Methylosinus sp. H3A: one gene and its partner. The protein of the gene in region 2 interacts with the protein of the main gene of each other region in a pairwise test. Links are inferred from orthologs where the notes say so. Each region holds a gene or a part of one and is shown on either strand. Other genes may lie near its edges. The genes, in order: IY145_RS19760 and IY145_RS16085.

The links.
Region 1: the proteins of IY145_RS16085 (region 2) and IY145_RS19760 interact in binary tests that used the Escherichia coli proteins (3 or more experiments, as listed by UniProt). The link is inferred for Methylosinus sp. H3A from one-to-one orthologs.

The regions. Positions count from the first base shown.
Region 1 is NZ_JADNQW010000005.1:3,625,524-3,640,659, reverse strand. The notes cover bases 11,121-13,988. They hold IY145_RS19760 (two-component system sensor histidine kinase NtrB), read right to left. Parts: upstream 13,240-13,988; coding sequence 12,001-13,239; downstream 11,121-12,000. Other genes in these bases: dusB (tRNA dihydrouridine synthase DusB), read right to left, coding at 13,303-13,988; ntrC (nitrogen regulation protein NR(I)), read right to left, coding at 11,121-11,975. Also shown: IY145_RS19815 (TatD family hydrolase), read left to right, coding at 1-518; IY145_RS19810 (MBL fold metallo-hydrolase), read left to right, coding at 515-1,312; IY145_RS19805 (cold-shock protein), read left to right, coding at 1,899-2,570; mazG (nucleoside triphosphate pyrophosphohydrolase), read left to right, coding at 2,875-3,693; IY145_RS19795 (glutathione S-transferase family protein), read right to left, coding at 3,706-4,359; IY145_RS19790 (multidrug efflux SMR transporter), read right to left, coding at 4,370-4,696; GTPase HflX, read right to left, coding at 4,753-6,141; RNA chaperone Hfq, read right to left, coding at 6,259-6,528; IY145_RS19775 (sigma-54 dependent transcriptional regulator), read right to left, coding at 6,792-8,156; IY145_RS19770 (sensor histidine kinase), read right to left, coding at 8,169-10,418; more of ntrC, read right to left, coding at 10,497-11,120; more of dusB, read right to left, coding at 13,989-14,307; IY145_RS19750 (bifunctional 2-C-methyl-D-erythritol 4-phosphate cytidylyltransferase/2-C-methyl-D-erythritol 2,4-cyclodiphosphate synthase), read left to right, coding at 14,472-15,136.
Region 2 is NZ_JADNQW010000005.1:2,819,243-2,834,244, forward strand. What follows is about bases 4,157-6,890. They hold IY145_RS16085 (P-II family nitrogen regulator), read right to left. Parts: upstream 5,826-6,890; coding sequence 5,487-5,825; downstream 4,157-5,486. Other genes in these bases: IY145_RS16080 (ammonium transporter), read right to left, coding at 4,157-5,455; IY145_RS16090 (acyl-CoA thioesterase II), read right to left, coding at 6,143-6,890. In the rest of the region: IY145_RS16060 (glycosyltransferase), read left to right, coding at 1-867; IY145_RS16065 (patatin-like phospholipase family protein), read right to left, coding at 886-1,902; heat-inducible transcriptional repressor HrcA, read left to right, coding at 2,026-3,114; IY145_RS16075 (class I SAM-dependent methyltransferase), read left to right, coding at 3,148-3,861; more of IY145_RS16080, read right to left, coding at 3,950-4,156; more of IY145_RS16090, read right to left, coding at 6,891-7,030; IY145_RS16095 (Trm112 family protein), read right to left, coding at 7,036-7,266; IY145_RS16100 (LON peptidase substrate-binding domain-containing protein), read right to left, coding at 7,323-7,991; IY145_RS16105 (co-chaperone YbbN), read right to left, coding at 8,038-8,931; tRNA (guanosine(46)-N7)-methyltransferase TrmB, read right to left, coding at 8,995-9,696; metK (methionine adenosyltransferase), read right to left, coding at 9,750-10,940; IY145_RS16120 (helix-turn-helix domain-containing protein), read right to left, coding at 11,087-11,527; lnt (apolipoprotein N-acyltransferase), read right to left, coding at 11,651-13,333; IY145_RS16130 (flavodoxin family protein), read left to right, coding at 13,493-13,954; IY145_RS16135 (DUF350 domain-containing protein), read left to right, coding at 14,039-14,446; IY145_RS16140 (hypothetical protein), read left to right, coding at 14,456-14,893; IY145_RS16145 (glutathionylspermidine synthase family protein), read left to right, coding at 14,890-15,002. UniProt on the Escherichia coli protein: Involved in the regulation of nitrogen metabolism. Regulates the activity of its targets by protein-protein interaction in response to the nitrogen status of the cell.

The DNA of each region.
Region 1 (15,136 bases), 800 kb from region 2 along the record:
ACTATGACAAGGCCCCGCGCGAGCTGGCGCATCGCGTGTTCCGCACCCATATCGCGGCCGCGCGCGAGAGCGGTCTGCCGCTCGTCATTCATTCGCGCGACGCCGACGCCGATTGCGCCGCCATTCTACGCGAGGAAATGGGGAAGGGGGCTTTCAAGGCCCTGCTCCACTGCTTCACCAGCTCGCGCGCGCTGGCCGAGACGGCCGTCGAGCTCGGGCTCTACATCTCCTTTTCGGGCGTGGTGACGTTCAAGAACTCCGGCGAATTGCGCGAGATCGCGCGCGACGTGCCGCTCGAGCGGCTTCTGGTCGAGACCGACGCGCCCTTCCTCGCGCCCGTCCCGCATCGCGGCAAGCGCAATGAGCCGGCCTATGTCGCCGACACAGCGCGCACGCTGGCCGAGGCCAAGGGCGTCTCCTTCGAGGAAATGTCGGCGCAAACGACGGCCAATGCGCTGGCGCTGTTCTCCAAAATGACGCCGATCGAAGACGATCGGGAACGGCGGGCCGCGGAATGAGCCTGACGGTCACTATATTGGGCTGCGGCTCCTCGGGCGGCGTGCCGCGAGTCGGCCAGGGCTGGGGCGCCTGCGATCCGACCAATCCGAAGAATCGTCGGCGCCGCTGCTCGATACTGGCGATGCGGACGGATGGCGCCGCGCGGACCAATGTGCTGATCGACACCTCGCCCGATCTGCGCGAGCAATTGATCGACGCGAAGGTCGACCATCTCGATGCGATTCTCTTCACCCATCCGCACGCCGACCACACCCATGGCGTCGACGATGTGCGCGGGCTCGTCCTGGAGAGCGGCCGGCGCATTCCGGCCTATCTGGACGAGCCGACGGCGAAAATGCTGACCGATCGCTTCGACTATATCTTCAAGACGCCGCCCGGCAGCTATTATCCGCCGCTGCTCGACGAGCATCGCATCCATCTCGGCCGCGAAGTGTCGGTCGACGGCCCAGGCGGAACGATCGAAGCGACGCCGTTCCGGCTCGACCATGGCGACATGGACGCTCTGGGGTTCCGAATCGGAGGCCTGGCCTATACGCCGGACCTCAATTCCGTGCCCCGAGAAAGCTTCCGCCATCTCGAGGGGCTCGACGTCTGGATCATCGACGCCTTGCGCCACAAACGCCACGGCACGCATCTTTCCGTCGGCGAGGCGCTGGAATGGGTCACCCATTTCAAGCCTCGCCACGCGATCCTCACCGACCTGCATGTCGATCTCGACTATGAGACGCTCAAAGAGACTCTGCCGGACAATGTGACGCCGGCCTTCGACGGAATGCGGATCGAGCTGGCCTGAAGCCAGCGCTCGAAGCAAAGCCCATTATCCATGACTGCGCCGGCCAGCGGCGCGCAGCATCGACGCATGCTAGGCTGCGCCGGCGGAACGCCTCCGCCGAGCCGGACGATCCGTCATTGAGGCATGCGATTTTAAGTTCCATAATATCGATTATGCGAATCTTGGAATTTACAACGCGTTCTAATTCTTGTCGATTGCCCCCAACGGCGGCCGCCCCTCTCCGTCGAGACGACGCGTAACACGACCGCCGCCGTCGTGGATGACGGCGCTCTTTGCCGCGCTCGCGCCACTTTTCAGGCCTTCGATCGCGCGTTCCTCCCACCCGATTCGTCGGGTGGCGAACAGCGGCCTCGGGTTTTTTCGCCTCGTCGGCGAATTCATCTAGCCAGAATGGGCCGTTTACTGGTAAAAAGGCGATTGCGCGGGACTATATGGCATTCAACTGGCACACTTACGAACGCACCGGAACCGGCTCTCTCCGCGAGACGCCGGTGGACGCGCGTCGTCGGCGCTTTTGCGCCCGGCGAGAGGCCGTGCATGTGGCTATAGCGGTCTTTTGGCGGATGGCGGAGACGAGTACCAAGACATGAGCAGCAAAGGTCGAGACTTCCGGGGACCCAGAAAACGCGGGTTCGACGACGACCCGCCGTACGGCTATGACAGCCCGCGGCCCAGCCGGCCGCCGAGGTCGCCATTCGGCGGAGGTGGCGGATTCGGTGATTCGCCGCCCCCTTCTTCCAACGAGCCCGCGATCGACGCGGTCGTGAAATGGTTCAAGCCCGAGAAGGGCTTCGGCTTCGTCGAGCTCGGCAATGGCACGGGCGACGCGTTCCTGCATATCGGCGCGGTTCAGGCGGCCGGCTTCGAAGCCTTGCCGCCCGGCGCCAAGCTGAAGGTGCAGGTCGCGAGCTCGGTCAAGGGCCAGCAGGTCTCGCGTGTGCTCGAGGTCGATCTTTCGACCGCGACCGCCGAGCGCCCGCGCAGCCCCAGCAGCAGCGGCGGCGGCTTCGACCGGCCTCCGCGTCGTCAGGCTCCCGATCCGTCGACGGCAGTGCCGGTCACCGGCAAGGTCAAATGGTTCGACGAGACCAAGGGCTTCGGCTTCGTGCAGTCGAACGACGGCGGCAAGGACGTCTTCGTCCATATCTCGATCCTCGGCCCCTCCGGCGTCAATCATCTCGCCGAAGGCCAGCCTGTGACGATGCAGGTCGTCGACACGGCAAAGGGTCGCGAAGCTCTGTCGATCACGCTCGACTGACGCGCTGAAAATGCGAGCCGCAAGCCGAATTCGGCTTGCGGCGGCGCGCGCCTGCCAGCAATGACGATTATTTACCTCGGATGCGCAAGTCGGGTCCGAGGCGCTGTCGTTTGCAAGGCGTACTACGGCCCCGGACCCTCGGATCGACTGCAGAGGGCTGCACACCAAGGGCGCAGTCGATATCCGGCCTCGATGCTAGAGCAAAGCGCCTCGAATTCCTCACCTTTTTTGCGCGACCGACTGCGTCAAAACAACGCGCCGCTCGCGCTTTCAGACGCCCGTTCGGCCGGCCAGAGGCGCATCGATGACACAGGATGAAATCGCGCGCCTCCTCGGCATAATGGCGGCCCTGCGCACGCCGCAAACCGGCTGTCCATGGGATCTCGAGCAGACCTTCGCGAGCATCGCCCCCTATACGCTCGAAGAAGCCTATGAAGTCGTCGATGCGATCGAGCGCGGCGATCTCGGCGATCTCCGCGAGGAGCTCGGCGACCTGCTGCTGCAGGTCGTCTTCCACGCGAGGCTGGCGGAGGAGGTCGGAGCTTTCGCCTTCGTCGATGTCGTCGCGGCGATCTCCGACAAGCTCATCCGCCGCCACCCACATGTATTCGGCGACAAAACCGCGGCCTCGGCGGCCGACGTCTCGGTGCAATGGGCGCAGATCAAGGCGCGCGAAAAGCAGCTCCGCGCCGAGCGCCGCGGCATAGAGGAGGCGCCGGGCCTGTTGGACGGCGTTCCACCCGCCCTGCCCGCTCTGACGCGCGCGATCAAATTGCAGGAGAAGGCCGGCAAGGTCGGCTTCGACTGGAACGACGCGCGGCTCGTGCTCGAGAAAATTCGCGAGGAGACGCTGGAGGTGGAAGCGGAGCTCGGGGAAGGAGACGCGCCTCCCTCGCCCGCGGTCGCGGAGGAGATCGGCGATCTTCTCTTCGCCGTCGCCAATCTCGCCCGCCATGTCGGGGCCGATCCCGAGCAGGCGCTGCGCGGCGCCAACGCCAAATTCGAGCGGCGCTTTCGCTTCATCGAGCGCGCGCTCACGGAAAAGGGAACGCGCCCGCAGGATTCGACGCTAGACGAGATGGAAGCATTGTGGCTCGCGGCGAAAGCCGCCGAGCGTGCGTGAGCAGCGGCCCGCTCACTTTTCGAATTTTTCCAGAACCCAGGGCTCGCCGCGTCCCTCGCTCAGCCATGCCTGATAGCTCGGCAGAGCGAGAATCGCGTGCATATAATCCTGCGCTTGCGACGAGACCTCGAGGACATAGGTCGTAAATCGACAGACGACCGGCGCAAACATGGCGTCCGCGGCGGAGAAGGCGCCGAAGAGAAACGGCCCCTCCGATCCGAAGCGCGCTCTCGCGTCGCGCCAGGCGGCGTCGATACGCGCGATATCGGCGGCGGCCTCCCGGCTCGGCGGCGCGATCGGGCGCGGCGCGCGGCGGAAATTGGTGGGGAATTCACTTCGCATCGAGGTGAAGCCGGAATGCATTTCCGCCGCGAGCGAGCGCGCCAGAGCCCGCGCCGCCGGATCGCGCGGCCAGATCGCGAGATCGGGAAAGCGCTCGGCGATGAATTCGATGATGGCGAGCGAATCCCAGACGATTACGTCGTCGCTGCGTAGCGCCGGAACCTTCCCGGCCGGCGAAAAGGCGAGGAGCCTCTCTTTCGACTCCGGGCCATAGAGCGGAACCACCGTCTCCTCGAAGGGAATCTCGAATTGCTTCAGCAGCAGCCAGGGCCGCAGCGACCAGGAGGAATAGGCCTTATTGCCGACGAGCAGGGAGAGAGTCATCGAAGCGTCCTCAATGGGCGGTCTGGGAAAAGAGGCTCAGCAAAATGACGCCGGCGATGATGAGACCCATTCCGGCCATTTCTCCGGCATTGAGCGTCTGGCGAAACACCAACCAGGCGACGAGGGCGATCAACGCTTGGCCGACGCCCGACCATATCGCATAGGCGACGGCGACCGGAATGCTGCGCAGAGCGAGCGACAGCAGGAAAAAGGACACGCCATAGCCGATGACGACGATGATCGAAGGCAAAGGCTTCGAAAAAGCCTCGCTCGCCTTGAGCGCGGAGGTTCCGACGACCTCGCAGAGAATGGCGATCACCAGATAGATTCGATCCATGATGCGGAGGCCCCTCGGAGTGCGAACGCCTCGCGGCTCGAGGCGCGCCTATGAAATTAGCGCGCGCGCCGCCGGGTCGTCGCTTCCGCGCGCACTTCGGCCTGCGGATAGCGCCGCGTCACCCCGTCGAATCGCTCCGGCGCGACGCGCACGACAAGCCGCGCTCTCCCGTCCGGCAAAGTCTGCCGATCCAGCACTTCCGTATGGGCGTGGAGCCAGGCGATGCCGGCGCCGTCGGCGGGATCGAGCTCGACCTCGAGCCGGACGCGCCCTTCCGCCAGTCGCGTCTCTATGCGATCGAGCAGCGCGTCGAGCCCCTCCCCGGTCAGCGCCGAGACGAGCGAGGGACGGTCGACGCCCTTGCGGCCGCGCGCGGCGACGCGCATGGCGGCGAGCCGCTCCGGATCGAGCGCGTCGATCTTGTTCCAGACCTCGAGAATGCGCGTCCCCGCCTCGCCGGAAAGGCCGAGCTCGCCGAGAATGGATTCGACGTCGGAGGCCTGCGCCTCCCAATCGGGATGCGAAACGTCGCGCACATGCAGGATGACGTCGGCCAGCGTCACCTCTTCCAGCGTGGCGCGGAAGGCGGAGATCAGCATGGTCGGCAGATCGGAGATGAAGCCGACCGTATCCGAAAGCAGGATCTTTGCGCCATGCGGCAGGCGAATCTGCCGCAACGTCGGGTCGAGCGTCGCGAACAGCATGTCCTCGGCCAGCACGCCGGCCTTGGTCAGGCGATTGAACAGCGTCGATTTGCCGGCGTTGGTGTAGCCGACGAGCGCGACGACCGGATAGGGCACCTCGCGGCGCTTCTTGCGGTGCAGGCCGCGCGTGCGCTTGACCTGGTCGAGGTCGCGCTCGATGCGCGCCATGCGCTCCTCGATGAGGCGGCGATCGGTCTCGATCTGCGTCTCGCCGGGGCCGCCGAGGAAGCCGAAGCCGCCGCGTTGACGCTCGAGATGGGTCCAGGATCGCACGAGGCGCGATTTCTGATAGGCGAGATGGGCGAGCTCGACCTGCAGCGCGCCCTCCTTGGTGCGGGCGCGGCGGCCGAAAATCTCGAGGATCAGCCCGGTGCGGTCGATGACCTTGGCGCCCCAGGCTCTTTCCAGATTGCGCTGCTGCACCGGCGAGAGCTGGCAATCCATCGTCACCAGCTCCGCCTCGGCGGCTTTCACCGTCTCGGCGATCTCCTCGACCTTGCCCTTGCCGAGATAGGTCGCGGGCCGGACGTCGTGCAGAGAGACGGCGATCTCGCCGACGATGTCGAGCTCGATCGCCTCGGCGAGGCCGACCGCTTCGGCGAGCCGGGAGACAGGATCGCGCTCCGCCCCCTGCCCCGCGGCTTCGGAAGGCCGCGTGCGCGTGGGATAGGGGCCGACCACGAGAGCCTTTGTGGACGCGCCGGCGGTCCGGTCCTCGGACGCTGATGTTTTTTCGCTCAACCCGACCTCGACCCGCTGAGCGAAGCGCGGCGGCGGCTCGCCCCGCATCTTGTCAGCGTCTATTGTTTTCGCGGGACTTTCAACGGAAAATCGGGCGCCGATCTTCCGAAATCCCGCTCAGCGATGGCGTTCTGGCGCGCTCTCCGCGCCTTCCTCACCCGGCTCGAACATATGGATCGGATGACCGGGCATGATCGTCGAGATCGCATGTTTATAAACGAGCTGGGAATGCCCATCGCGGCGCAGCAAGAGGCAGAAATTGTCGAACCAAGTCACGATGCCCTGCAATTTGACGCCGTTGACCAGAAAAATCGTGAGCGGGACTTTGTTCTTCCTCACGTAATTCAAAAACGTATCTTGCAGATTCTGCGCGCGTTCGGAGGACATCGGCTATCCTGTTCTGTTTTTCGTTATCGGGGCGACTTGCGTCGCTCTTATCGGTCCATAGCCATCCAACCGCATATTAGAGACTGCGCCGGCGCAATGCGCAAGACGCAACTCCTTCATGCGGCGAAAGGCCTCCACTTACGGTCCTGTAACTCGCTGTTTCGACGTGTTTACGACGAGACGAAACGCATCAACTAGAGCCAAACAGCCGCAGAGCCAATAGGAAATTTTCACAAGGTCTTGTATCGGCGAGATTTGTCGCCTCATTCGATGGCGAGCGACTTCAACTTGCGATGGAGCGCCGACCGCTCCATTCCGATAAATTCGGCCGTTCGGGAAATATTGTTGCTGAAGCGATTGAGCTGGGCGATCAGATATTCTCTCTCGAACACTTCCCGCGCCTCGCGCAGCGGCAGGCTCATCAGTTTCTCGCCACGCACGCCGGCCGGCGTCGAGGGGACGAGCTGGCCGATCTCCGAGGGCAGCATATCGGCGGAAACCTCGGCGGTCGCGTCGCCGGCGGTCAAAATCATCAGCCGCTCCACATTGTTGCGGAGCTGGCGGATATTGCCGGGCCAGTCGTGCAATTGCATGACGGCGAGCGCGTCCTCGCTGATCTTGCGGCGCGGCATGCCGGAGGTCGCCGACACCTGCTCCATGAAATATTCGATGAGCTCGGGGATATCTTCGCGACGCTCGGCGAGCGAGGGGATGCGGATCGGCACCACGGAGAGGCGATGGAAGAGATCCTCGCGCAGCGCCCCCTCCTCTATCGCCGAGGCGAGGTCGCGCGCCGACGAGGAGATGATACGCACATCGACCTCGACGCGCGCCGTCCCGCCGACGCGCTGAAACGTCTGCTCGACGAGGACGCGCAGGATTTTCGACTGCGTGTCCTTGGGCATGTCGGCGATCTCGTCGAGAAAGAGCGTGCCGCCATGGGCCTCCTCGAGCGCGCCGATCTTACGGGGCCCGTCGCCGCCCTCGCTGCCGAAGAGCTCGATCTCCATATTTTCCGGCGTGATCGTCGCCGCATTGATGACGACGAAGGGGCCGAGGGCGCGCTGCGAAGCCGCATGGAGACAACGCGCGGCGAGCTCCTTGCCCGAGCCGGGCTGGCCGGTGATGAGCACGCGCGAATTGACCGGCGCGACGCGGGCGATGATCTGCTGCAGCTGATGCGCCGGGAAGGAGCTGCCGACGATGCGGTCCGAGGCGCCGGCGCGCTGGCGCAGCGCGCTGATCTCGCGGCGCAGATGCGAGGCCTCGAGCGCGCGCTCGGCGACGAGCAGGAGACGATCCGCCTTGAATGGCTTCTCGATGAAGTCATAGGCGCCGAGCTTTATGGCGCTCACCGCTGTTTCTATATTGCCGTGGCCCGAGATCATCACCACAGGCAGATCTTTGTGCTGCTTCTGGATGATCTCCAGAACCTGCATGCCGTCGAGGCGCGAGCCCTGCAGCCATATGTCGAGGAAGACGAGATGCGGGCGGCGCTGCTCGATCGCCGCCAGCGCGCCATCGGCGTCCTTGGCGGTGCGAACGCCATGGCCTTCGTCGCCGAGAATGCCGGCGACGAGCTCTCTGATGTCTTCCTCGTCGTCGACGATGAGAATGTCGCTGACCATCTGCCTCACCATTCACGAAGTCCGCGCCTGCGCCTCCTCCGCCGCGGCGGCCTCGCCGAGCGGAATGAACAGGCGCACACAGGCGCCGGTTCCGGAGGGGGCGTCGAGCAGTTCGAGTCGTCCGCCATGGTCCTCGATGATCTTGGCGACAATAGGCAGGCCGAGCCCGGTGCCCTCGGCGCGCGTCGTCATATAAGGCTCGAGCAGGCGCTGTCGGTTGAAGGCCGGGAATCCCTTGCCATTGTCGATCACATCGATCTCCGCCATTGCGTCGCGCACGCCGAGGCTGATATCGATCCGCTTGGCGTCATGCGCCGCGGCGTCCTCGCGGGCGGCGATGCCCTCGGCGGCGTTTTTCACGATATTGGTGAGCGCCTGCGACAAGAGCCGCCGGTCGAAGACCGCGAAGACCGGCGCGTCCGGCAGTGTCAGTGTCATTTCCACGTCGTTATGGGCGACTCGCGTCAGAAAAAAGGCCTGGCGCATGCAGTCGCACAGATCGTCGCGCTCGGGCCGCGCCTTGGGCATGCGGGCGAAGGAGGCGAATTCGTCGACCATGCGCTTGATGTCGTCGACCTGCCGCACGATCGTGTCGGTGCATTGGTCGAAGATGTCGCGCTCGAAGGTGATGTGCTTGCCATATTTGCGCTTCAGGCGCTCGGCGGAGAGCTGGATCGGCGTCAGCGGATTTTTGATCTCATGAGCGATGCGCCGAGCGACATCGGCCCAGGCGGAGGTCCGCTGCGCGGTGACGAGATCGGTGATGTCGTCGAGCGTCACGACGAAATCCGAGCCCCCCTGCTGCATGCTCGCCGAAGTGACTCGAACGGCGAGCGTCAGCTCCTTGGCGCCGCGCCTGATGTTGATCTGCGTCTGAATAGCGCGCGGAAAGGCTTCCACCGCATCGGCCAGAATGGGCGCGATCTCGGGGAGAGCTTCGGCCGCCCGCGCGCCGATCGCCGCCGTGGCGCCGTCACGTCCCGCTCCGCCGACGAGAAGCTCCTCCGCCGAACGGTTGAGCACATTGATCCGCCCCTCCGCGTCGACGCCGATGACGGCCGCCGGCACGCCGGAGAGCACCGCCTCGGTGAACAGACGCCGCTCCTCGTTCTGGCGATTGGCCGTGAGCAGACGGCTCTGCTGCTGCTCGATCTCGCTGGTCATATTGTTGAAGACGGCGCCGAGCCGGGCGAGATCGCCGTGCGAGCGCTCGACATCGACGCGCACATCGAGATTGCCGGCGGACACTTGATCGGTCGCGGCGATGAGCGCGCGGATCGGCGCGACGAGCCGGTCGACGAAGTCGAGACCGACCCAGACCGCCGAGAGCAGCATTATGGTGGCGAGCAGCGCATACATGACGGTGAAGGCCTTCTTCACCGCGCCGCGATAGGCCTCGAAAGCGTCATAGGTGGCGATGAGGCTCGCCGCCTGCTCCGGAAATTGCACGCCGAAAGGATCGACCGGACGCGTCACATAGAGGAATGTGTCCGGAAAGGTCGACAGCGGCCGCAGCGCGACGAAAGTGCGCCCGTCGTCGATGACGAGGCAGAGCGGCTCGCCTATGCGCGCATCCTCGAAATCGGAAGCCGGCGGCGCGATGACGATCGCCGAGCCGTCGGCCGTCACATCGACGCGCTCCAATATCTGTCCGTCGGTCTTGACGATCGCCGCCACGGAAAAACCGAGGAAGCGCGCTCGCGAGACAAAAAATTCGTGGAACAGCCCGCGATCGGCGTTGAACATGGCGCGCGCGCGATCGAGGTCCGAGGCGGAGAGCTGCGCCTCCTGCAGCAGCGAGCGGCATTGCGTCTCGCGGAACACGCGCGCCGCCTCCGCCGTGCTATGCACCGAGGTCTTCACCATGGCGAGGAATTGCGGGTTCAGCGCGCGCTCGAGCGTCACCGAGCCGACGATGGCGAGAATGATGGCCGGCGTCAGCGCCAGCACGGAGAAGAAGCCGACGATGCGAATATGGAGCCCGGCCGCCGCCGCGCCGCGCCGCCAGGAACCGATGAGCGAGCCCGCCTTGACCAGCACCAGAGTGGCGAGCAGGACCAGCGCGACCGCGTCGGCGAAGAACAGAGGATAGACGACGTCGCTGGTCGGCGCGACGGGCGCGAGCTCGGCCATGACGAAGAAAGTCGCGAGCGCGCAGGCCACTGCCGCGACGACCGCGATCGGCCCGAACCACAGGCGCCAAGATCTTTTCCTGGGCGCGGCCGGCGGCGCAGGCGCCTGAATCTCTCCCGCCATGGACATGCGCCTGTATAGGTCGCGATGCGCGGAGTGGCAATCTCGCGCGCTCCCTTCTCCCGCGAGCGGGAGAAGGAGTCCGCGCTATCGCGGCGAGCGCATCAGGCGGATGTCGAGATCGTTGACCTTCTTGCGCAGCGTGTTGCGGTTGAGGCCGAGCAGCTCCGCGGCCTTGATCTGATTGCCCCGCGTCGCGGCGAGAGCGGCGGAGATCAGCGGCACCTCGATCTCGCGGATGACCCGATGATAGAGGCCCGGCGGCGGCAGGCGATCGCCATGGTCACGGAACAGCTTGGCGAGATGCTGCTCGACCGAGGTGGAGAGCGTCAAATCCTTGTCGGAGGGCATATCCGCCATGACGGACGTCGCCGGCAGGAGCCGGTCGCCGGGCGAAGCCTGACGCATCTCATGCTCGAGCTCGAGCTCCACCACCTGCTCGGTGATGACCTCCTGCGGATGCAGGGCCGCGAGGCGCCGGATCAGATTCTCCAGCTCGCGGATGTTGCCCGGCCAACGATAGCGCTTCATGCGGTCGAGCGCCGCCTGCTCGATATATTTCTGCGGCAGGCCCTCGCTCGCCGCCACTTTGAAGAAGTGATGCACGAGGTCGGCGATGTCCTCCGAGCGCTCGCGCAGCGGCGGCAGCCGCAGCGGCACGACGTTGAGGCGGAAATAGAGATCTTCGCGGAACAGGCCCTGCTGGATCAGCGCGCGCAGATCCTTATTGGTCGCGGCGATGATGCGGACATTGGTCTTGATCGGCGTGCGGCCGCCGACGGTCGTATATTCGCCCTGCTGCAGCACGCGCAGAAGACGCGTCTGCGCCTCCATCGGCATGTCGCCGATCTCGTCGAGGAACAGCGTGCCGCCCTCGGCCTGCTCGAAGCGGCCGATAGAGCGCTGATTGGCGCCGGTGAACGAGCCCTTCTCATGGCCGAACAGCTCGCTCTCGATGAGATCGCGCGGAATGGCCGCCATATTGATGGCGACGAAGGGGCCCTTCTTGCGCTTGCCGTAGTCGTGCAGCGCGCGAGCGACCAGCTCCTTGCCGGTGCCGGACTCGCCATTGATCATGACAGTGAGGTCTGTCTGCATCAGCCGCGCGAGCGAGCGATAGATCTCCTGCATCGCCTGCGAGCGGCCGACGAGGGGCATGCCCTCCATATCGTCCGGGCCGTCGATCTCGTTCTTCTTGCGCGGCTCGGCCATGGCGCGGCCGACGATGCCGACCAGCTCCTTCAGATCGAAAGGCTTGGGCAGATAATCATAGGCGCCGCGCTCGGAGGCGCGGATCGCGGTCATGAATGTGTTCTGCGCGCTCATCACGATGATGGGCAGATCGGGGCGCAATTTCTTGATGCGCGGCAAAAGCTCGAAAGCGTTCTCGTCCGGCATCACGACATCGGTGACGACGAGATCGCCCTCGCCCGATTGCACCCAGCGCCACAGGGTTGCGGCTGTGCCGGTCGTGCGCACCTCATAGCCGGCGCGCGACAGCGCCTGCGCGACCACCGTTCTGATCGCGGCGTCGTCGTCGGCGACCAGAATCTCGCCGTGGGTCATCGGATTTTTCTCCAGCAGATCGTTCTCACGAGCGGCGCTCTCTTGGCGCCGGCTCCGGTCCCTCGGCGACGGGAATTTGTTTTCTGGCTCGTCGTTCGTCTGCTCGTTTCTCCTCGTCTTTGTTGCGATACATCGGCATCAGGATACGGAAAGTGGTTCGCCTCGGATGAGATTCGCATTCGACGATGCCGCCGTGGTCATTGACGATCTTGGCCACCAGTGCAAGTCCGAGGCCAGTTCCGGAAGTCTTCGTGGTGACGAAGGGATCGAACAAATGCGCGGCTATGTCCTCGGGCACGCCGCGGCCATTGTCGCGCACACAGAATTCGAGCGGCAGGCCGACCGGGCGCTTCTCGCCCAGCGTGCGCAGGCTGACCCCGGGCCGGAAGGCGGTGGAGAGCTCGATCTCGCCGTCTATGGCGTCGCCGATCGCCTCGGCGGCGTTCTTCACCAGATTGAGGAACACCTGCACCAGCTGGTCGCGATTGGCGGCGACGGGCGGCAGCGAGGGGTCGTAATTCTCGATGAAGCGAATGTGGCGGGCGAAGCCGCTGCGGGCGACGCGCTTCACATGGTCGAGAACGACATGAATATTGACCTTTTCGCGCTCGAGCGGCCGCGAGTCGGAGAACACCTCCATGCGGTCGACGAGGCGGACGATGCGGTCGGTCTCCTCGCAGATCAGCCGCGTCAGCGCCCGATCTGCGTCTCCCACCGAGCTTTCCAGCAGTTGCGCAGCGCCGCGAATGCCCGACAGCGGGTTCTTGATTTCATGCGCGAGCATCGCCGCGAGCCCAGAAACCGTGCGCGCCGCCCCCCTATGGGTCAGCTGCCTGTCTATTTTATCGGCAATTGTGCGCTCTTGCAGCACGACCAGCACGCCACCCTCGCTCTCGGGCAGCGGCGCGCAATGCACATCGACGCGCCTTTCGCCCTCCATTCCGGGGCGGCCGAGGTCGATGCGATATTCGTTGATCGCCGAGCCGCGCTCGCGCACCTGCTCGATGAGCGCGAGCAGCGGCGAGCCGAAGGGCACCAGACGGCCGAGCTCCTGCCCGATGAGGATCGGCTTGCCGATCTCGAAAAAGGACTCGGCTGCGGCGTTGGCGTCGACGATCACGCCGTCCGGGCGGATCGCCAGGATCACATTCGGCAGCGCCTCGAGAATGCAGGCGCGATTGTCGTCGGCGATAACGCGCAGCCTCGCGCCGACGGGCGTCGTGAGCGCGCTCTTGCGCCGCTGCGGGTTGGATTCGGCCGTCATCTCGACACCTCGGACTCATTTTCGGGCGCGGATCGCGCGCCGATCCTCTATGGGACTTTCGCGTCAGCAATGTGCCGGAGCCGGCTCCCTTTGCGCCGGCTCGAGCGAGAACAGCCGGCGAAGAAGTCCACGGACTTCTTCGGCCGAGGCGGAGGCGACGAGCGCCCCGCGCAGACGCGCGCGCTCTTCGGCGCCTCCTTCCGCCCGCTCGGCGTAGGCGGATAGATGCTTGCGCGCGTGGCGCAGGCCGGCGTTCGCGCCCATGGCCGCGAGCAGGCCGTCCAAATGGTCCAGCGCCGCCTCGAGCCGCGCTGTCGCGGAGGGCGCGGCGCGGCGACGGCCGGTCGCCAGAAAATGCGCGATGTCGCCGACGAGCCAGGGCTGCCCCAGCGCCGCCCGGCCCACCATCACCGCATCGGCGCCCGAAGCCGCGAGCATCGCAGCGGCGTCCCGCGGCGAGGCGCAGTCGCCATTGGCGACGACGGGAATTTCGACGGCGGCCTTGACCTCGGCGATCGCCCGCCAATCCGCCCTGCCCTCGTAGAATTGCGCGCGCGTGCGGCCATGCACCGTCACCATGGCCGCGCCCTCGGCCGCGACGAGACGGGCGAGCTCGGCGGCGTTACGGCTAGAATCATCCCAACCGAGCCGCATTTTGACGCTGACCGGAACCGAGACCGCCGCCACGGCGGCGCGCACCAGCTCGGCGGCGAGCGCGGGCTCGCGCATCAGCGCGGCGCCGGCGAGGCCGCCGGTCACGCGCTTGCAGGGACAGCCCATATTTATGTCGATCAAAGTGGCTCCAGCGGCTTCGGCCCGGCGCGCCGTCTCGGCGACGCCGACCGGATCGCGCGCCGCGATCTGGACGATATGGGTGTCGAGGCCGGAGCCGTCGAGCCGATGGCGGGCCTCGGCGTCGCCACGCGCCAGTGCGCTCGCCCCGACCATTTCGCCGACTGCCGCGGACGCGCCGAAACGCAATGCGATCCGCCGCATGGCGAGATCGGTCACGCCGGCCATGGGGGCGAGCAGCGCCCGCCCCTCGAGATGAAGCGAACCGATGCGCAAAGGCGTGGCTCCTATGGTCTCGCCTATAATTTCATCAGTTGTCATCGTGCCTATACTATATGCAGACAGCCATACGTACGCAATGAGTACATCCCCGAGATTCGCGAAAATTGACGCCAAGGTGAAATTGACGCGACAGCGAAAAAGCGGGAGAGGAACCTTCTATGAGCTCTTCCTCGACCATTGCGATCCTCACCGTCGCCGGCGGCCGCGGCGTGCGCGCGGGCGACGGCCTTCCAAAACAATATCGTGCGCTCCTCGGCAAGTCTGTGCTGGCGCGCACGCTCGAAGCCATGCACCAAGCTGCGCCTTCGGCTACGCTCGTCGTCGCCATCCACGCCGACGACGCCGAGCTCTACCGCGCGAGCGTCGCCGAGCTTTCGGAGGGCGCGCGGGATCGGCTGCTCGCACCCGCGATCGGCGGCGCGACGCGGCAGCAAAGCGTGCGCAACGGCCTCGAGGCGCTGGCGGCCCTCTCCGCCTCCCCGGATATCGTGCTGATCCAGGACGCGGCGCGGCCCTTCGCCGATGCGGCGCTCATCGGCCGGGCGATCGAGGCGGCGCGCGCCCATGGCGCGGCTGTGCCCGGCCTGCCGCTCGCCGACACGGTGAAGCAGATCGACGCGGAAGGCGTGGTGACGGCGACGCCCGACCGCGCCAGCCTGCGCTTCGTACAGACGCCGCAGTCTTTCGCCTTTCCGCTGATCCTCGAGGCGCATCGGCTCGTCGCCGGGAGCGGCGGCGAACTCACCGACGACGGCATGGTCGCCGAGGCCGCCGGCCACAAGGTCCATGTGTTCGCGGGCGACGCCGCCAATTTCAAGCTCAC
Region 2 (15,002 bases):
TTCGATCTCGTCCATTGCAATCATTTCTTCCTGATGTCGGTGGCGAAGCGCCTCGCGCGCGGCGCGCCGATCCTGCTCGACAGCCATGATCTGCAAGCGCGCCAATTCGCGCTGATGAACGAGCGCACGCCATGGCTGCCGCCGCGCGTGACCTATGATCGAATGCTCGCCCGCGAGCTCGAATTAATGCGCGGCGCCGATCTGCTGCTGCATCTCAATGCGCAGGAATATGACGATTTCCGCGCGCTGCTGCCGGAGAAGGAGCATGCGCTGCTCTATCCCAGCGCGCCCGAGGCGCCGCTCGGTCCCGGCGGCGGCGATATTCTGCTCGTCGCGAGCAACAACAGCGCCAATGTCGACAGTGTGTGCTGGTTCCTGCGCGAGGTTCTCGCGGACGCTTCGATTGCGAATCTGCGCATCGTCGGCAATGTCGACGCCGGCGTGAAGGCGCGCGATCCCGCGCTCTACGCCGCCCATCGCGCCGCCTTCGTCGGCCGCGTCGACGATCCTGGCGCGGCCTATGCGACGGCGCGCCTCGTGCTGCTGCCGACGATCAGCGGACACGGCCTCTCGATCAAGACTGTCGAGGCGCTGGCGAGCGGTCTGCCGCTCATCACGACGAGTCATGCTTTTCGCGGCATGCGCGTCGATCCGGCGCGCTTTTCCGATGTGATCGTCGCCGATAGCGCCGCGGATTTCGCGCATGCATTGAAGGCCGCCGCGGCCGACGCGCGCGTTCCGAGCGAAGCGCAGCGCGCGGCGAGCGACATGCGGCGCTTCTATGACGCGCATTTCTCGCTCGACGCCTATCGCGCCAATATCGCCGATCTCGCGCCGCCGCTCATCGGCGCCGCGATGCGCGCCTGAAGGCGCGCATTCAACTCATCAAACATAGTCCAGCATTCGCGCGAGATCGAAGCTCGAGCGCTTTCCCAGATCGTCGCCATTGCGATCGAGGAATTCCTGCGCGCGGCGCCGTCCTTCCTCGCGCAGCATGAGCAGGAAATCCCATTCTGCGATGAGCTTGGAGGAGGCGGACAGCTCCGCCGCCATATCCGTCGCAATGGCGTGAATGCGCATGGCGGCCCAGCGCGCGCCTTCGCTATGGCCGGGATCGGCGACTTGGCGCAGCAGCGCGATCATGCGCAATTCCTTCAGCAGCGGCGAGTTGAAGGAAATCTCGTTCAGCCGGTTCAATATGTCGATCGCGCTGCGCGGCGTCTCCTTGCGCTCGATTGGATTGATCTGCACCAATATCGTATCTTGCGACGCGCATTCGCGCACCAGTGGCGTGATCGTCGGATTGCCGGCGTAGCCGCCGTCCCAATAGGCTTCGCCGTCGATCTCGATCGCCTGGAACATGGTCGGCAGACATGCCGAGGCGAGCAGCGCCTCCGCCGAGAGATCGGCGTTGCGGAAGACGCGCGCCCGGCCGGTGCGGACATTGGTCGCGGTCACGAACAGCTTGATGGGCGATTTGGCCAGGCGCTCGAAATCGATGGTCTCGCGCAGTATGTCGCGCAGCGGATTGGCCCCGGCGGGATTGAGATCATATGGCGAGACGAGCCGCGAGGCCATGTCCATGGCGAGAAAGGCAGGCGAATTGTCCAGCGTCCAGCGGCCGAGCGCCATGTCCAGAGGGGGGCGCTGCAGCGGGCTGAAGCGGGCCGCGCTGGCGACGCGCCGCCAGAAGCTCTCCATCGCCGCCCGGGCGCCTTCGGCGCCGTCCAGCGAGAAGCCGTGGATGAGCGCCGCGGCGTTCATCGCGCCGGCCGAGGTGCCGGAGACCCCGTCTATGCGCAGCCAGGGCTCCTCGATCAGCCGATCGAGAACGCCCCAGGTGAAGGCGCCATGCGCGCCGCCGCCCTGCAAAGCCAGATCGACGAGAATTTCGTCGCGCATCGCGCCTGTCCCGCCCCCATCTTACGTCAGGGAAATAGGGGAGCCCGGGCAAAAGCGTAGCGTATTTTTCCCCTTCCGCGTGTGCGGGCTTGACCCGCGCCGCCGAGGCGCCATTCTCCTGTCATGATCCGCATGGGCCATCCAATCTCCCCGCAGCCGGGCGCGAGCTTCGCCAATCTCGGCGATCGGCCGCGCGAAATCTTTCGCCAGATCGTGGACACTTATCTGTCGAGCGGCGATCCGGTCGGCTCGCGCCAGCTGTCGCGGCTGCTGCCCATGGCGCTGTCGCCCGCCTCCGTGCGCAATGTGATGCAGGATTTGGAGGAGCTCGGCCTCGTCTATGCGCCGCACACCAGCGCCGGCCGCTTGCCGACCGAGCTCGGCCTGCGCTTTTTCGTCGACTCGCTCTTGCAGATCGGCGACGTCGCCGAGGACGAGCGCGCGCAGATCGAGGCGCAGGTCGAGGCCGCCTCCAAGGACCATGACCTCGAGGGCGTGCTGGCCGAGGCGACGAGCATGCTCTCCGGCCTCACCCGCGGCGCCGCCGTCGTCGTGACCAGCAAGGACAATGCGCGGCTGAAGCAGATCGAATTCGTGCGTCTCGAGCCGGAGCGCGCGCTCGCCATTCTCGTCGGCGAGGATGGCTCGGTCGAAAATCGCGTGCTGCAGGTGCCGCGCGATCTTCCGGCCTCCTCGCTGATCGAGGCGGCCAATTATCTCAACGCCCGCATTCGCGGCCTCACGCTCGGTCAGGTTCGATCGGAGATAGAGGACGCGCGCAAGGCGGCGCAGACCGAGCTCGACGAATTGACGGCGAGGCTCGTCGACGCCGGGCTCGCGAGCTGGGGCGGGGCGGCGACGGATCATCGCCAGCTCATCGTGCGCGGCCAAGCCAATCTGCTCGAGGATCTGACCGCAATGGCCGATCTCGACCGCATCCGCCTGCTGTTCTCCGATCTCGAGACCAAGACCGAGGTCATCGATCTTCTGGAGCGCGCCGAGACGGGGGAGGGCGTGCGTATTTTCATCGGCTCGGAAAACCGCCTGTTCTCGCTCTCCGGCTCCTCGATGATCGCCGCGCCATTGCGCGACGGCAATAAGCGTATCGTCGGCGCGCTCGGCATCATCGGCCCGACGCGGCTCAATTACGCGCGCATCGTGCCGATGGTGGATTATACGGCGAAAGTAGTGGCGCGGGTGGTCGGGGGGTAGGTGAGCGGCGTCCGTTTCGGATCGGAGATTTTCATGCCCCAGTCCCGCGGCGCATTCGACGCGGCGGCGCATTTCGATGAGGCTTCGGCGACGCGATACGATCGCAGAATTCGATCGTTCTGCCCGAGCTACGACGCGCTGCACTACATCATGGCCGCTTGGTTCGAGCATCTGCCGGAGCGAGCCGAATTTTTGTCTGCTGGCGCGGGAACGGGCGCGGAAATTCTCGCCCTCGGGCGCCGTTTCCCCTTTTGGCGCTTCACCGCGGTCGATGTCTCGCGCGATATGTCGAACGCTTGCCGCGATCGCGTCGTCGCGGCCGGAATGGCGGATCGGACGGCCTGCTTCCATGGACGACTGCAGGAGTTTCGACCGGCGACGCCATTCGACGCGGCCTCGTCCATATTCGTCTCTCACTTCATTGCGGGGTGGAACGAGAAGCTCGCCTATTTTCGCGCCGTCTCGTCCCTTCTGAAACCCGGAGGGACGTTCGTTCTCGCCGATCTTTTCGGCGATAGAGCGTCGCGCGAATTCGGCTCTCTGCTGGAAGCCTGGCTCGTATCCTATGCGTCTCAGGGCGTCGAGACGCGGGAGCTGGAGAAGGACCGCGCTCATATCGACGATGACATCGCTTTCGCTTCCGAGAGTGAATTGCTGGATTTGCTGAATGAAGCGGGATTCGACGCGCCCATCCGCTTCTATCAGACCTTCCTCTTCGGCTGCTGGGCGATGACGAAACGACATTGAAAGCAAAATGTCGACGCGAGGCGACACACAAAGAAAAACGGCGCCCCGAGAGGCGCCGTTTCCATTTTCGGCAGATGAGCGACGTCGCTCAGTGGTTGTAGGCGCGCTCGCCGTGATCGGCGATGTCGAGGCCTTCGCGCTCCTGGTCCGGGGCGACGCGCAGGCCGATGACCACATCGACGATCTTGTAGAGGATCGCCGAGCCGATGCCCGACCACAGGATCGTCGCGCCGACGGCGGTCGCCTGCGAGATCATCTGCTGGGTCATGTCGTATTTGCCGGCGAAATTCTCGCCGATATTGGTGTAGTCGGTGATGCCGACGCCGCCGAAGTCCGGGCTCACCAGAATGCCGGTGGCCAGAGCGCCGGTGATTCCGCCTATGGCATGCACGCCGAACACGTCGAGCGAGTCGTCATAGCCGAAGAAGTTCTTCACCTTGGAGACGAAGAACAGGCTGATCGGCGAGACGATCAAGCCCAGAACGATGGAGCCGATCGGCCCGGCGAAGCCGGAAGCCGGCGTCACCGCGACGAGGCCGGCGACGGCGCCGGAGATGAGGCCGAGCAGCGAGGGCTTGCCCTTGACCGCCCATTCCGTCAGCAGCCAGGAGAGCGCCGCCGCGGCGGTCGCCACCATCGTGTTGACGAAGGCGAGCGCCGTCGTGCCATTGGCCTCGAGGTTGGAGCCGGCGTTGAAGCCGAACCAGCCGACCCACAGCAGCGAAGCGCCGACCATGGACAGAGTCAGCGAGTGCGGTGGCAGCGCCTCTTTGCCGTAGCCGATGCGCTTGCCGATGATCAGCGCGCCGACGAAGCCGGCGATGCCCGCGTTGATGTGGACGACGGTGCCGCCCGCGAAGTCCAGAGCGCCGACGCCCTTCATCCAGGGCGCGAGGCCGCCGGCGATCCAGCCGACAGAGCCGAGCAGCGTGTCGATCTCGCCTTGAGCGGCGGTCTTGGCTTCATCCGTGGTCGCAGCGGCGAGCTTGGTCGCCGCGTCGACGAGGGCGTTGGGATCGGCGACGCCCCACACCCAATGCGCGACCGGGAAGTAGATGATCGTCACCCACAGCAGCACGAAGACGAAGGCCGCCCCGAATTTGATGCGCTCGGCGAAGGCGCCGATGATGAGCGCCGGCGTGATCATGGCGAAGGTCATCTGGAACACGAAATAAGCGTATTCCGGAATGACATGGCCGGGCGTGAAGGTCGGCGCGTTGGAGGAGGCGTCAACGCCCTTCAGGAACAGCTTGTTGAAGCCGCCGATATAGGCGTTGAGCGAGCCGCCGTCGCCGAAGGCCAGCGAATAGCCGTAGAGCGTCCAGACGACGCCGACGAGCGACACGATGGCGAAGGTCTGTGTGAGCACGGACAGAGCGTTCTTCGAGCGCACCAGGCCGCCGTAGAAGAGCGCGAGACCAGGGATCGACATCAGCAGCACGAGCGCGGAGGAGACCAGCACCCAGGCGGTGTCGCCGGGATTGGGCGTCGGCGCATTGCCGGCGGCGAGGGCGGGGTCGGCGAGGCCCACGGCGATCGCCGCGCCGACGAGGATCGAAGCCGCAGACAGGCTCCGAGGCAGACGAAGTCTCATTGGGAACTCCTGGTGATTTTTCGTGAGTGGGTCAGAGCGCGTCGGCGTCGCGCTCGCCGGTGCGGATGCGGATCGTCTGCTCGAGAGGAAGAACGAAAATCTTGCCGTCGCCGATCTGCCCGGTGTGGGCGGCGGTGGTGATCGCTTCGATGGCCTTGGCGACGAGCTCCGACGTCACGGCGACCTCGATTTTCAGCTTCGGCAGGAAGCTGACGGCGTATTCCGCGCCGCGGTAGATCTCGGTGTGGCCCTTCTGACGCCCGTATCCCTTGACTTCCGTCACGGTGAGACCGTGGACGCCGATGTTCGTCAGCGCGTCACGGACCTCATCGAGCTTGAAGGGCTTGATGATCGCTGTCACGATTTTCATCTGCCTATCCTGTTGTTCTGGACCTTCATGGCTGTGACGGCTCGCCCTGCGAGACGGCGCCCAATGTGGCGAGGGCCATGATGAGCACCGTTGTGCTCAGGCCGCGAGCTTTCAAATGCCGTGCCAGCCACCGCGCGGTTTCGCGGGGCGACACGAAACAGAAAAGAACTGCAAATCAAATCAATTCCGTGGCGAAGAGCCGCAGGAGGCGGGCAGTGCGCAGGACAAGGGTTTTCCGCCCGGCGCCGTCGCAGGGGCTCAGCAGGCGGACGCGAGAGAAGGCGCCTGGAAAAAGGCGGCAGGCGCCTATTAAATAATCAGCGGTCTGCTCGAGTTTCGATTGAGAGATCGCGGATCAGTCCCTCCTGCGCCACCGAGGCGATGAGACGTCCATCCTTGGAGAAGATCATTCCGCGCGTGAGCGTCCGCGCGCCGGCGGCGGTGGGGCTGTCCTGGGCGTAGAGCATCCATTCGTCGATGCGGAACGGCCGATGGAGCCACAAGGCGTGGTCGAGGCTCGCGACCTGCAAGCGATCGTCGAAGATCGAGCGTCCATGCGCGATGAGCGCAGTGTTCAGCAGCGTCATATCCGAGAGATAGGCGAGCACGGATTGGTGCGTCGCCAGATCGTCGCCGATGCGGTCGACCAGTCGAAACCAGATGAACTGCTTCGCGTCCGCCTTCGCAGTGTTCGAAAAATAGGCGTGTGGATCGACGACGCGTATATCCACCGCCGGAGATCCGGCGATGCATTCGGTGGCGCCCGGCGGCAGGAATTCGGCGAAGCGCTCGGCCAGCGCATTCTTCGTCGGCAGGCTCTCGGGAGGGGGGGCCTGCGGCGCCGGGAACGCATGCTCGAGGCCGGGCTCGTCGATCTGGAACGACGCCTCCATGGAGAAAATCGTCCGCCCGCGCTGGCGGGCCACGCAGCGCCGGGTCGTGAAGCTCCTGCCGTCGCGCAGACGTTCGACCGCAAAATCGATCGGCGCGTGCGGATCGCCGGGCAGGATGAAATAGGCGTGCAGCGAATGGGCCGGCCGCTCGGGCGGGACCGTCCGCTGCGCGGCGACCAGCGCCTGTCCCACGACCTGCCCGCCATAGACGCGCGGGCTGCGGGACCGGCTGTAGCCGCGGAAGACGTCCTCGCCGAGGGGCTCGAGGTCGAGCAGCGCGAGCAGCTCATGCGTGGGGTGGGGGGCGTCCATGCGGATCAGTCGACCGGCCGCGCCTCCTCCGGCAGCATGATGGGAATGCCGTCGCGGATCGGATAGGCGAGCCGCGCGGAGCGGGAGATCAGCTCCTGCCGCTCGGCGTCATATTCCAGCGTCGATTTGGTGAGCGGGCAGACCAAAATCTCCAAAAGGCGCGGATCGACCTTCGTCGCTTTGGATGCGGAAGCGTCCTCGCCTTCGCTCGCGGGCTTCTCGGATTTGTCGCTCATCGTGGCGCCTTTCTGCAAGTCAGAAGCGGTATATGCCGCAGCGGCGGAAATAATCTCTAATGAAATTGCGGCGGATCGTCGCTGTTCTGCGCCAGATCGAGCTCGGCCAGCGCGACGAGAATCTCGGCGCGCGAGCGCAGGTCGACCGCCTCGAGCAGCGCTTGCTTCTCATTGGCGCCGAAGGGGCTCATCATCGCGAGCGCATTCACCAGCGCCTCGTTGGGGGCGGCGTCTATGCTGGTCCAATCGACGTCGAGCTGCGAGCCGTCGGCGAATTCGCGCAGCATGCGGATCATCCCCGTGCGATCGACGTCGGCCTCGCCGGCGCCGGGCTCGAGATCGATCAGGAAATCGTCATAGCTGACCCGGCAGGTCCGATAGGCCAGCGTCGCCGGCAGCTCTTCCTCTATGCGGAAGCGCGCGATCCCGGTGAGGGAAATGAGATAGCGGCCGTCGCCGGTCTCGGAGAATCGCGTGATGCGTCCGGCGCAGCCGATACGGTGCAGGATCGGGGTCTGCTCGCGCTCGTCCTGACCCGGCAGAGGCTGGATCATGCCGATGACGCGCTGCGAGGCGATGGCGTCGTCGACCATCGCCAGATAGCGCGGCTCGAATATGTTGAGCGGCAGCTCGCCGCGCGGCAGCAGCAGCGCGCGGGTCAGCGGAAACACCGGAACGACGTCCGGCAATGCGTTCGCATCTTTATAGGGTTGATTGACGCTCATGTCGGTCAGCGGCGATCGCCGCCACTCCTCGAGAAACTCGCTCGGATCAGGAGAACAGCAGCGACGACAGGCGCCGCCGCGCGCCTATGGTCGCTTGGTCGAGCGGCCCCCAGGCGTCGAAGAACTGGATGAGTTGCTTCCGCGCCCCGTCGTCGCTCCAACTACGGTCCTTTCGGATGATGTCAAGGAGCGCGGTGGCGGCCTCGTCGCGCTTGCCCTTGGCGTTGAGCGCGAGGGCGAGATCGAAGCGCGCCTGCAGATCGTCCGGATCGAAGCCGACGCGCTTTTGGAGCTCGTCGATCTCGCCGAGATCGGAGGCGGCGAGCGCATTCTCGAGCGACGCCGCCGCTGCGGCGACGAGCGGGTCCGCGCGCGTTGGGGCGGGCAGGCCGTCGAGCAGTGCCTGCGCGTCTGCGAGACGGTCTTGCTCCACATAGAGGCGGGTGAGTTCGGCCGCCGCTTTGGCGAAGGGCGGGGTCTCTCCGACGAGCTCGAGCAGGATCGCCTCGGCGGCCTCCAGCTGGCCCTCGCCGATCAGCGCCTCGGCGGTGAGAAAAGCGTCGGTTCCCTCGTCCTCGAGCGGGCCGGCGAGCCGCTCGATAAAGCCGCGCAGCTGCTTCTCCGGCAGCGCGCCGACGAAGCCGTCAGCCGGCCGGCCGCGCTGGAAGGCGACCACGGCGGGAATGGATTTCACGCCGAGCTGGCCGGCGATCTCCGGATGCTCGTCGATATTCATCTTGACGAGCTTCACCCGTCCGTCGGCGGCTTTCACCGCCCGCTCCAGGGCAGGCGCGAGCTGCTTGCAGGGCTCGCACCAGGGCGCCCAGAAATCGACGAGCACGGGCTGGCGCAGCGACGCCTCCAGAACGTCGGCGCGAAATGTCGCCGTCGTCGTCTCGGTCGCCCGGGTGTCGTCTTGCGCCGTCAGTTCCGCCGCCATCGCACCGTCTCCCGCACGCTCTCCCGCTGGGCGTCACTCGCCCGCCAGCCGTCGCTCGCGTCCTCAACGCCTCACGAAAGTCAGATAGACCGGTTTGCGTCCGGCCGCCATCGCTTTCGCCTCGTATTTCGTCTGCGTCCAACCCTCCCAGGGCGTGAGCCAGTCCGCCGACGTCGCCGCGGTCCATGCAAAATCCGTGGCGTCCCGGACGCGCGCCAGCGCCCAGCCGGCATAATCGTCGATGTCTGTCGCAAAACGCAATTGCGCGCCCGGCGTCATCACCCGCGCGAGCGCGTCCAATGTCTCCTTCGCGACGAAACGCCGCTTGCGGTGGCGGCGCTTGGGCCATGGGTCCGGGTAGAAGAGGAAGGTCCGGCCGAGGCTCGCTCGCGGCAGCCAGCCGATGACCTCGGCCGCGTCGCCCTGATGGAGGCGGATATTGGCGAGGCCCAGCGCGTCGATTCTGGCGAGGAGCTTGGCCATTCCATTCACGAAGGGCTCGCAGCCGATGAAGCCGACATCGGGGCGCGCCGCCGCGGCCGCGACGAGATGCTCGCCGCCGCCGAAGCCGATCTCGAGAAAAACGTGCTGGACGGGGGCCGAAAATAGGCTCGCCGCCGAAGGGCAGGGCGCCGAGAGGTCCAGCGTCAGCTTCGGCAAGAGATCCTGAAGCAGACGCGCCTGGCCGGCGCGCAGGGCCTTGCCCTTGCTGCGCCCGTAGAGGCGGCGCGCCACAAGGGGCGCGCCGCTGTCGGTCTCATTCATGGCGCCGTCGTCTTCGCCGATTGCGCTCATCGGGACTTGGCCGATTACACTCGTCAGGAGAAGTGCGCCTTCAGCGCCTCGGCGAGGTCGGTGCGCTCCCAGGAGAATCCGCCTTCCTCGTCCGGCGTGCGGCCGAAATGGCCATAGGCCGAGGTGCGGGCGTAGATCGGCTTGTTGAGCTGCAGATGCTCGCGAATACCGCGCGGCGACAAGCGCAGAATCTGCGGCAGCACCGCCTCGACCTTGTCCTCGGGCACTTGGCCGGTGCCGTGCAGATCGACATAGATCGACAGCGGCTCGGCGACGCCGATGGCGTAGGAGAGCTGCAGCGTCGCGCGGTCGGCGAGGCCGGCCGCCACGATGTTCTTGGCCAGATAGCGGGCGGCGTAGGCGGCCGAGCGGTCCACCTTGGTCGGATCCTTGCCGGAGAAGGCGCCGCCGCCGTGGGGAGCCGCTCCGCCATAGGTGTCCACAATGATCTTGCGGCCGGTGAGGCCGGCGTCGCCGTCCGGGCCGCCAATGTGGAACTTGCCGGTCGGATTGACGTGCCACACCGTCTCCTTCGTCACAAAGCCCGCGGGCAGCGCTTCGAGGATATAGGGCTCGACGATGGCGCGAATGTCCTGCGGCGTGAGATTCTCGTCGGTGTGCTGGTGCGAGAGCACGATCTGCGTGGCCTCGACCGGCTTGCCGTTCTCGTAGCGCAGAGTGACCTGGCTCTTGGCGTCGGGGCCGAGGCCTTTCTCCTTGCCGCTGTGGCGGGCGTGGGCGAGCTTCTCGAGGATTTTATGCGCGTAATAAATGGGGGCCGGCAGCAGGTCGGGCGTCTCGCGCACCGCATAGCCGAACATGATGCCTTGATCGCCCGCGCCTTCGTCCTTATTGCCGGCGGCGTCGACGCCCTGGGCGATATCGGCCGATTGCGCGTGCAGCAGCACTTCGACATCGGCGTTCTGCCAATGGAAGCCGGCCTGCTCATAGCCGATGGATTTGATCGCCTTGCGGGCGACGTCGACGATCTGCTCCTTGGGGATGGCGGGGCCGCGCACCTCGCCGGCGATCACGACGCGATTGGTGGTGGCGAGCGTCTCGGCGGCCACGCGGATCTGATAGGGGTCGACGCCGAATTTGGCGCCCTCGCGAAAAAACAAATCGACGATTTCATCGGAAATACGGTCGCATACCTTGTCGGGATGGCCTTCCGAAACCGACTCGCTGGTGAAAAGATAGTTCTGTCGTGTCACATTCGATCTCCGTCCAATCGCCGACCCGCCGCTTACTGGCGGACAGACCCTTCCACTCGTCTAAATCAAGACAGGGGTCGTTCGTTTCGTCAAGCCGTCTGCGGCAAAATGTTCTTTATAGAGAACTCTGATCGTCGAGACGCCGCCTATTTGGCGACCGGATCGGCGGCGACCGGCTCCTTGGCGGCTTCGTCCTGATCGGCGAGCGTCGAGATCAGGTCGATCACGCGTTTGCGTACCTTGGGATCCTTGATGCGGGCGAAGGCGCGGTTGAGATGGAGGCCCTCCGCCGTCGAGAGGAAATCGACGACATATTGCGAGGACGATTCCTCGGCGAAGCCGTCTCCGGCGGGCTGGGTGGACGGCGCGCCTTCGAAGAAGAAGGAGGGCGGCACGTTCAGCGACTTCGAAATCTGTTGCAGCCGGCTCGCGCCGATGCGGTTTGTGCCTTTTTCGTATTTCTGCACTTGCTGGAATGTCAGGCCCAGCGCCTCCCCGAGCTTCTCTTGGCTCATTTTCATCAGAATGCGCTGCATGCGCACGCGACTTCCGACGTGCCGGTCGATCGGATCGGGCGCCTTTTTCACTGCGACTGGTTCCTTTTGCTCATGACTGTCCGGCCTTTTGTCGAAGGGGCTGATCTTAAGCGGAGTTTCGCCGAGCCAAGGGCTGGCGCGGACGCATTGGCCGCGATTTCGAGGGGTGTTTCATTAAGCACCGGCTCGGAACGCAGTCAAACCTGCGAGGCCGCGAAAGCGTCCGAACAGGGCGAAAATTATTGTGAAGAACCAAAGCGTTGAAGTCCAGCGAAAAGGATGGGCCGCGAAAGGCGGCGCCTCCGCGGCTCGCGGCAGGCGCGCGTCGATGACTCCGTCGACGCCGAGCGGCAGGCGCTCGAGAACGCGCCCATAGGGGTCGACGACCGCGGAAATCCCCGTGTTGGCGACGCGCGCCAAGGGCAGGCCTTCTTCGATGCTTCGCAGTCGCGCCTGCGCGAAATGTTGATAGGGGCCGCTCGTCGCGCCGAACCAGCCGTCATTGGTCACATTGAGCAGCCATTGCGGCCGCTCGCCGCCGGCCGCGACCGTCTCGCCCGGAAAGATCGCCTCATAGCAGACCAGCGGCGCGGCGAGCGGCAGGCCGGGCGCGGCGAACCGCCGCGGGCCGGTCCCCTCGTCCCAGATTCCGGGGACGAGCTGCGTGACGCCGAGCGGCGCGAGCAGTTTCGAAAGCGGCAGATATTCGCCGAACGGCACGAGATGGATCTTGTCATAGGCGGCGACGATGCGGCCGCCTTGCACGGCCAGGACCGAATTGAAGATTTTCGTGCGGCGCCTGCCGTTCTCGCGGCGCCCGTCTTCTTCGGCGCGTGCGGCGCCGGTGACGAGAACCGCGCCGCGCATGGTCGCGGCGATTCGCGCCAGCGCGTCCGGATCGCGCGAGAGAATGAAGGGGAAAGCCGATTCCGGCCAGATCAGATGGGTCGCGTCGGCGACGCCGGAGCGGCCGGGCGCGACGGCGCGGTCGGACAGCTCGAGATAGCGGCTCAGGATCGCCGGGCCGTTCTCGGGCTTGAATTTGGCGTCCTGCGGAAGGTTCGGCTGCATCAGCCGCAATTTCACGTCCTCGACATATTCCGTTTTGCCCGACGCGAGCCGCAGCGCGCCATAGCCCGCCATCGCGATGGCGAGGACGAGCGCGGCGACGACGGCCGGGGTGAGGCGTCGCCGGCCGTCGGCGAGCGTCGCCGGCGCGGCGAACACGATCACCGCGAGAATATCGAGCCCATGCAGGCCGACGAGCGCCGCCGTCTGATCGAGGAAGGGGATGGCGGCGAGCGCCATGCCGAAATCATTCCAGGGGAAGCCGGTGAAGATATGGCCGCGCAGAAACTCCGAGGCGCCGAGGCCGGCCGCGAGCGCGAAGACGCGCGCCGAGCCGCCCGACCACAGCGCCCGCGCCAGCGCGAAGCCCAGCGCCGGAAAAAGGGCGAGGACCGCCGGCGCGCCGATGACGGCGAGCGGCAGCGCCCAGGCGAATTGGTCGGGCTCGACCAGCATGGCGGCGCCGAGCCACCAGAGCCCGGCGAGAAAATAACCGAAGCCGAGCCACCAGCCGGCGCCCGCCGCGCGGCGGACCGAGGCGGCGAGATAAGAGAAGCCGCTCTCGCCGCTGGCGGCCGCGGAGCCGTCGAGGAGCCAGACCGCGACGCACAGGGTCACGAACATGGCCGGCGCGAAATCGACCGGGGCCAGCGCCAGCGCGCCCACCGCGCCGGCGGCGAAGGCGATGGCGCGGCGCGTCCAGCCTTCGGCGAGGATGATGCGTTGTGGAAGTGTGGGGCCTGTCCTCGAGCCGTCGGAGAAGGTCTGGGTGAGGAATTGCTGCGCCATGGGCATCCGTTCGATTCGAAGTGGCGCGAGGACTCTAGCCCGTCCGACGGCTACGCCCTAGAGGGTCGCACGAGCGGAAAAAGGCGCTATCATCTTCGCGGAGGCCGCGCTGTGCGGCGGCGCACAAGCCGTGGCGGTCAAAGGAGAATTCTTCGCCCCATGGCCGGTAAGCGTCTGCTCCTCCTCGCCCATGCGCCGTCTCCCAACACGGAGCGACTGCGCGACGCGGTTCTCGCCGGCGCGCGCGAGATCGCCGGCGTCGCGGTCGTTTCCCGCGCGCCGCTCGCCGCGACGCCGGAGGATGTGCTGGCGGCCGATGCGCTCATTCTCGGGACGCCGGAAAATCTCGGCTATATGAGCGGCGCGCTGAAGGATTTCTTCGACCGCTGCTATCATCCCTGCCTCGAGCGCACGCAGGGGCGTCCCTATGCGCTCTACATCCGCGCCGGCAATGACGGCGCCGGCGCCAGGCGCAGCGTCGAGAGCGTGGCGACGGGCTTGCGCTGGCGCGCCGTGCAGGAGCCGCTGATCTTTCGCGGGGAATGGCGCGAGGAGTTCGAGCGCGCTTGCCATGAGCTCGGAATGGCCATGGCCGCAGGGCTGGAGGCGGGGGTGTTTTGACGGCGCGCACGCCCAGGCCTGCGGCTTTCCTTCCTACGGTGCCCCTGCTAACCTCTCCGCTCGATATTTTCGAGAGGACCGACTTTGCCCGCAGACCTCGTCACCGGCCTTCTGTCCTTTGCGGCCTATTTCCTCGGGGGTATCGCTTATTGCGCCGCATTCTGCGTCGTCTACACGCGGCTCACGCCGCATTGCGAATTCGATCTCATCGTCGATGAGCACAACGCCTCCGCGGCCATCGCCTTCGGAGGGAGCCTCATCGGCTTCGCCATCGCGCTCGCTGGCGCGGTGCATAATACGCAATCGGGGCTCGAGTTCATCATCTGGGGCTTCGTCGCCTTCGCCACGCAGATCATCGCCTATCTTCTCGCGCGGCTCGCGCATCCAGGGCTCTCGCAGGCGATCGAGCAGAACGCCATCGCCGCGGCGGTCTGGCTCGGCGCCGTCTCCATCTCCGCCGGCGTGCTCAGCGCCGCCTGCATGAGCCCCTGAGGCGGCGCCATGGCGGAGCACCCCCGGGCCGAGCAACCCCGCAAGGAATTCGGACGCCGCGGCCAGGCCCCGCCCGTCGTCACCAATGCGCCGAAGGGGCTTCTCGGCGGCGCGGGCGCGCCTTCCGCAGGCCGTAAGCGTTCGATCGTCATCGCGCTGATCGCCGCCGGCTCGCTATCGATCGGAACCTATGCGGCGATCGAAAATGCGCGTCGGCGCGATTGCGCCAAGGAAGGCGACTGGGAGCGGCAGGAGGAATGCCGCCAATCGCGCAGTGGCGGCGGTCACGGCGGCGGGTCTTCGAGCAGCTCCTCGCACGGCTCGTCATCCAGCGGCTCGTCGTCCTTCTCGTCCTCGTCGAATTCGAGCGGCGGCGGCGTCTCCGGCCATGCGGTTTCCTTCGGCGGTTTCGGCGGCGCCGGCTCGGGTCATGGCGGCGGATCGTGAGGCGCGAGCTTTCGCCGCCGCGGCCGGACTTCGCCGAAGAGGCGAAAAGAATCGGCTTTCAATTCGCGCAAGCGGACGGCGAGCCCTATTGGGACGAGAGCGCGCGGTA